DNA from 2 places in the Nocardia sp. CA-135953 genome. Region 2 is predicted to be linked to the other one. Evidence: riboswitches for the same ligand, from Rfam matches in the RefSeq annotation. Region 2 holds a riboswitch; the other holds the start of a gene.
The links. Region 2 has a riboswitch for thiamine pyrophosphate ahead of thiC (phosphomethylpyrimidine synthase ThiC). Riboswitches for the same ligand answer to the same signal wherever they lie in the genome.

Region 1 (3,351 bases), 2.5 Mb from region 2:
TCGATGTGGTCGCCGCCGCCACCCTCGAAGGGTGCTACTGAGACAGGCCGAATACCGGACGCAGGCCGCGGTACCGGACGACCTGTACGGCGACGATCGCCAGTAGCGTCGCACCGATCACGAAGACGGCCCACTGCAGAAAACTCCACCTTGTCCAGTCGATTCGCCGCTGGACCACCGATTGCTCGCTCATTGCGCTCCCATATCTACTACACAGCGTAGTTGAGATGGTGGCCATCGGAAGGTGCTTCGATGGAGGTATGCCCCTACTCGTCGGCACATCGGGTTGGCAGTACCGGGACTGGCGCGACGTGCTGTATCCGGCGAATCTTCCGCAGCGTGTGTGGCTCGAAACCTACGCCGCGGGCTTCGCGACGGTCGAGAGCAACAATGCCTTCTATCGACTGCCCAGCGGCGAGACCTTCGCGGCATGGCGGGACCGGACGCCGCCGGACTTCTGTTTCGCGGTCAAGGCGAGCCGCTTCCTCACCCACATCAAGCGGCTGCGCGAACCCGAGGAACCAGTCGCACGCTTGATGGAGCACGCCCGCGCGCTGGGCGACAAGCTGGGACCGGTGCTGTTGCAACTTCCGCCGACGCTGCGGGTCGATCCGGTACTGCTCGACGCCTGCCTACGCTGTTTTCCGCCCGACATCCCGATCGCGGTCGAACCTCGGCACGAGTCCTGGTGGACTCCCGAAGTTCGTGCCGTACTGACGGAATGCGGCGCGACGTTGTGTTGGGCCGACGTCCAGTCCCGTCCCGTCGCGCCGCTGTGGCGCACGACGGACTGGGGTTATCTGCGACTGCATTCCGGACGTGCGACACCCGCACCGCGCTACGGACGCACGGCACTCACCAGTTGGGCGCGACGGCTGGCCGACACGTGGTCGGATCGTGAGCAGGTGTACGTCTACTTCAACAATGATCCCGGCGGTGCCGCGGTTCGCGACGCAGTCGTCTTCGCGCGCGCCGCGGCCACGGCCGGAGCCACCGTCAGTCGAACACCCACAACGGATTTCAGCTCCCCACAACAGCATTCATGATTGTGCCCGCACTGGTCGCGATGACACCGCCGACCATTGCTCCGGCGAGCATCTTCGGGGATTCCAGGGTGCCACCGCTCCACTTCTCCCACGCGAATCTGCCGCCCGCGTAGGTGATTCCGGAGACACCCGATAGCAGAACAAACCAGGTCAGGTAGCGGACCATCTGCAGGATCTTCTCCGAATTGGGCGGGGCCTCCGGCGTCGGATTCCCGAGTTGAGCAAGGACGGTCTCGTGCAAGGTGATCAGCATCATGGGCGCGTACTCATTCCAGGTAGAGGCGGGCGATGAGTGACAGATAACCGAGCGATAACCACATCGATACCCGGACAGTATGGGCGGCGGCTGAGATTTTCGGGCGGTCTCGGCGGAACCTGTCTGGAATGTCCGAAGGCGCGGCCCGGCGCGCCGATGCGCGGGTGTAGCATTTCGCCCGAATAACCCCACCGCGGGAGCTCGGGCACGGCCGGGCTGAGAGGGCGGACCCCACGTTTCGCCGACCGCATGAACCTGTCCGGGTAATGCCGGCGTAGGGAGAGCGGTACCGGGATGTCTGCACCCACCATCGATCGATCCGAGCGGCGCGAAGCACCGTTGACCCTGGACCAGCCTGCACCGCAGGTCCTTTCGTTCTGGGACCAGAGCGCGTTCTGGGCGAATCTCGGGGTCAGCCTGTTCGCATTCTCCGGCGCGTACACGGTGCTCGCGCCGAATTCCGAAGGCAGCGCCCAGATCTCCATCGCCGCGGGCATTCTCGCGATGATCATCGGCACGGTAATCGGCGGGCTCATGCTCGGCCTGGCCGCAGTACCTGGGGCCAAGACCGGTAAGCCCGCGATGATGTTGCTGCGCGGACTGTTCGGCGCGAAGCTCAGCTACCTGCCGACACTGCTCAATATCGCCCAACTGATCGGTTGGGGCACCTTCGAATTGATCGTCATCGGCAATGCGGCCGAAGAGTTGTTCGACGGTGGCCCGCACTGGGTTTACGTGGTCGCCGCGGGGGTGCTGACGACGGTGCTGACGATCTGGCCGCTCGGTTCGGTGCGAATGCTGCGGCGGTTCGTGACCGCCGGCGTGGTGATCGCGTTGGTCTGGTTCTACATCCAGTTCGTCCGCGCAGGTCTGCCGGATCTCACCACCAACCCGGGCACCGAAGGCGGCGGACCGTTCGGCGTGGATTGGAATCTGTTCTGGGTCGCCACCGATGCGGCCCTTGCGGTGTCGATCTCGTGGGTGCCGGTGGCGGCCGACTACACCCGGCACTCCCGCAGCACCGGCGCGGCATTCGGCGCGGCCAGCGGGGCGTATGCGTTCACCCAGATCATCGCGTATGTGCTCGGCCTGTTCGCATTGGCGCTCGCATCCGGCGACGGCGGGGTGTACTCGCCCTTCCTGACGGTCACCCTCGGAGCGGTGTTCTTCTTCATCTTCGTATTCCGGGAGGCCGACCAGTCGTTCGCGAATGTGTACTCCACGGCCGTCTCGATCCAGAACCTCGCGCCGCGAATCGACCGCCGGTTGCTCTCGATCGGTCTCGGCATCCTCATCACGCTGCTGGCGCTGCGGCTGAACATGGCGAACTACTTCGGCTTCCTCGGCCTGATCGGGTCGGTCTTCGTGCCGCTGCTCGGCGTGCTCGTCGCGGACTTCTTCCTGCGGGCGCGCGACCAATGGGATACCTCGGCGAATGCGCCGTCACGGTGGGGCATGGTTTTCGCCTGGCTGGTGGGACTTTCGGTCTACCAGCTGATCAACCCGGGCGACGCCGGAGTGTGGACCGACTTCTGGGTGGACGTGCAGAAGAAGCTGCACTTCACCGAGCAGGCGTGGATGAGCGCGTCACTGCTGTCGTTCTTGGCGGCCGTAGTGGTCGCCTGGAGCGTGGGGCGGATTGCGTTGCTGCGCAAGTCAGATTAGACCTCGGACCAACGCGGACGCTGTCCTGAGAATGCGATCAGGGCCGCGCCGCGCCGGATGCTGTTTCCAAGGCCTCGTGGAAGCCGGGTGCTTCGACCATCGGGCCGAACCAGTGCTCGACCTCGGCCGCCAGTGACAGAAAGGTGGGGATGTTCTGTTGACGAGCGGGTCCGACGAACACTTGGTCAGTGTCGCGGGGGCGTGATGCGATGTGGTTATCCTGGCGGAGTCGACACGATGGACGCACCCGGGCTGCTCACGCCGCACTAGCGCATACCGTCGAACTCAGCGCCCATTGCCACACCGAATCCGCAGGATCAGGACAGAAACCGGCGCTGAGTCCATGCACCCGACCTAGCGGGCGTTCGCGCGCGACAGGTTCCA
Region 2 (3,351 bases):
AGCGGTCTTGGCGGGTTCGGCGGGGAGGGTTTCGTCGTGATACTCGCGGGCGGTATCCGGATCGAGGGAGAGGGCGAACTGGTCGCGCCAGCGGAATTCGAACCGTGCCTTGGACAGCTCGTTATCCCGGTCCTGGGCGTGCGGATGGCCTTTGGCGAGGTCAGCGGCGTGCGCGGCGATCTTGTAGGTGATCACGCCGACCTTCACGTCGTCGCGGTCGGGCAGGCCGAGGTGCTCCTTGGGCGTGACGTAGCAGAGCATCGCGGTGCCCGCCTGGGCGATGATGGCCGCGCCGATGGCCGAGGTGATGTGGTCGTAGGCGGGTGCGATATCGGTGGCGAGCGGGCCGAGGGTGTAGAACGGCGCCTCCTCGCACAACTCCTCCTCCAGCCGCACGTTCTCCACGATCTTGTGCATCGGCACGTGACCCGGGCCCTCGATCATGACCTGCACGCCATGCGATTTCGCGATCTTGGTCAGCTCACCGAGGGTACGCAGCTCGGCGAACTGGGCCTCGTCATTGGCATCGGCGATGGAGCCGGGACGCAGGCCGTCACCGAGGGAGAAGGTCACGTCGTAGCGCGCCAGGATCTCGCAGAGTTCGGCGAAGTTGGTGTACAGGAACGACTCCTGATGATGCGCCAGACACCATGCGGCCATGATGGATCCGCCGCGCGAGACGATGCCGGTGACCCGCTTGGCGGTCAGCGGCACATAGCGCAGCAGCACACCGGCGTGCACGGTCATATAGTCGACGCCCTGCTCGCACTGCTCGATCACGGTGTCGCGGTAGATCTCCCAGGTGAGCGCGGTCGGATCGCCGTTCACCTTCTCCAGCGCCTGATAGATCGGCACGGTGCCGACCGGGACGGGCGAGTTGCGCATGATCCATTCGCGCGTCTCGTGAATATTCTTGCCGGTGGACAGATCCATGATGGTGTCCGCACCCCAGCGGGTGGCCCATACCATCTTCTCCACCTCCTCCGCGATCGAGGAGGACACGGCCGAATTGCCGATATTGGCATTGATCTTCACCAGGAACTTCTTGCCGATAATGGTCGGCTCCAGCTCCGGATGCCTGTGGTTGGCCGGGATGACCGCGCGACCGGCGGCGACCTCGTCGCGCACCATTTCCGGCGTGACGCCCTCGCGCGCGGCGATGAAGCGCATCTCGGGGGTGACGATGCCCTGCCGCGCCCAGGCCAGCTGGGTCAGCGGACCGTCGACGTCGGGCTTGGTCCAGCCATCGCGCAGCTCGGGTAGCCCGGCCTCGAGATCGATGGACGCCGTGTCATCGGTGTACGGGCCCGAGGTGTCGTAGACGTCGAAGTGCTCGCCATTGGTCAGATTGATCCGACGCACCGGAATGCGCAGGTCATCGACCTGCCGGTAGTGCTTGACGCTGCCTTCGATCGGACCGGTGGTCACGGAATCTACAGGTGTGCCCATGAATATCCTCCCTACGCCGGCATTACCCGGTCAGGTTCATACGGTCGACGGCCCTGAACGCCCGAATTGGGCTAGCCGTCCTCTCAGCCCGCTGGTGCGAGCCCCCGTTGGTGTGTGAAATTTTCCCGCCCGACGATAACCTAATATGAAGCACTACCAGATCACCGAGGGTGACAGCTCCGCGATCTACAACTCCGGATACCGCGAGGTCGGCTCCTGGCAGATCAGCTGATCTTGCCCTCGTAGGCGTCCCGCATGCCTTGCAGGTCGATCTTCTGCATACCGAGCATCGCCTGCATGGCGCGGTTCGCGGCCGCGCGGTTGGTACTCGCCAACAGGGTGTCGGCTTCGACGGGCCAGATCTGCCAGGGAATACCGTATTTATCGTTGAGCCAACCACATTCGATCGGCTGGCCGCCGTCGGCGAGCAGTGCCGTCCAGAGTCGGTCCACCTCGTCCTGGCTGTCGCAATTCACCAGCAGCGACATGGCGTGGGTGTAGTGGTAATCGCCGCCGCCGTTGATGGCGGTGAACTTCTGTCCGTTGAGTTCGAAATCGACGAGCATCGTCAGCCCGGCCTCGCGCGGACCCACCTCGGAGTAGGGCACGACATTGGTGATCTTCGAATCCTCGAACAACGAACAGTAGAACTCGGCGGCCTCCTCGGCCTGGGTGTCGTACCAGAGGTTCGTGACGATTTTCTGCATGGTGGTGGTCCTCCCGATCGGTGTGCCTGTATTAGTGCCGACGGTGCTGGCGGACGGAATTCATCGCCCGTCAGTAGGACTGGAGCTCGATCAGGGTACCCGCTGGGTCGCGCAAGTGGGCTGTGCGCAGGTTCGGACCCCAGTTCGGTCGATCGGTCGCGGCGGCGGCCAGCGTCGCGCCGTTGCGCAGGCACAGGTCGAGGCCCGTGTCGACGTCGGGCACTCGGCAGACGAACATCACGGCATCTTGCGCGGGTGCGGCGGTGACGGGTAGATCGGCGGTGCCGACGACTTCGGACATCGCGCCGCGATCGAAGAGCACGAGTACCGCTTGGTCGTCGACATCCCAGTTCGCATAGGGCCCCGCCGCGGTGCCTTTGATCAGCTTCGCGCCGATGAGCTCCGGGAGGACGGCGTGGTAGAAGTCGAAGCATTCGGCGAAACGGGTGACGAGCAGTCTCTGGTACAGGGCGTCCACGCGTCTCCTTATTAGTAGGTGTGAACCTATCGTAGGTCCCACCCTATAATTTGTCGCATGGACTCGCCGCGTGCACTTCCGCCGAGCCTGCTCGGCCTCGAGACCTACCTGCTGTCGCGGGTGGGCAAGGTCGCGCGGGGTCGGTTCGCCGATCGGCTCGCGGCGCACGGGCTTCGGCTGTGGCATGTGGCGGTACTCGCCGCGCTCGCCGATTTCGGGCCGCATGCGCAGCGCGATCTAGGCATTCGGCTCGATATCGATCCGAGCGATGTGGCGAAGATCGTCGACGAATTGGCAAGTTCCGGTCAGGTCGAGCGCACCCGCGATCCCGCCGATCGCCGTCGAATGTCGGTGCGGATCACCAGGACCGGCCGGGCCCTGCTGCGGGCACTCGAGAGGGAGGCGCGGCAGGTGCGTGAGGAGATCCTCGCGCCACTCGGTGAAGAGGAGCGAATTGCGCTGTCGGACATGTTGCTTCGGTTGTTCGAGCACACGCACCCGAACTCCGGCGCGGACTGACCCCTCGTCGGCCCGCGCCGGAGATCCGTCAGTCCGACTCGGCCTCCGGGCGCAAAAGCACATTCAGGTCGATCGCGATATACCGTCCGATCATCAACTCCGGTGCCCGGATACCGATTTCCCGCCGGTCCAGCACGGCATGAGCGGACAGCCGGACGGTGTCGTTGGGACCGAGGACGAATCTGGTTACGGTGCAGA

Region 1: linked by a shared signal. The riboswitch ahead of ACQPXH_RS15295 (purine-cytosine permease family protein) and the one ahead of thiC (phosphomethylpyrimidine synthase ThiC) in region 2 are both predicted to bind thiamine pyrophosphate.

The regions. Positions count from the first base shown of each region.
Region 1 covers NZ_CP192082.1:3,332,787-3,336,137, reverse strand. Annotated here, with positions in the region: gene ACQPXH_RS15315 (glutamate--cysteine ligase 2) at 1-41, shown strand, start outside; gene ACQPXH_RS15310 (hypothetical protein) at 35-193, opposite strand; gene ACQPXH_RS15305 (DUF72 domain-containing protein) at 261-1,046, shown strand; gene ACQPXH_RS15300 (hypothetical protein) at 1,021-1,302, opposite strand; TPP riboswitch at 1,486-1,601, shown strand; gene ACQPXH_RS15295 (purine-cytosine permease family protein) at 1,597-2,967, shown strand; gene ACQPXH_RS15290 (hypothetical protein) at 3,005-3,148, opposite strand; gene ACQPXH_RS15285 (DUF4153 domain-containing protein) at 3,322-3,351, opposite strand, start outside.
Region 2 covers NZ_CP192082.1:822,881-826,231, reverse strand. Annotated here, with positions in the region: gene thiC (phosphomethylpyrimidine synthase ThiC) at 1-1,449, opposite strand, end outside; TPP riboswitch at 1,441-1,567, opposite strand; gene ACQPXH_RS03875 (VOC family protein) at 1,674-2,156, opposite strand; gene ACQPXH_RS03870 (hypothetical protein) at 2,227-2,634, opposite strand; gene ACQPXH_RS03865 (MarR family winged helix-turn-helix transcriptional regulator) at 2,692-3,153, shown strand; gene ACQPXH_RS03860 (YceI family protein) at 3,182-3,351, opposite strand, start outside.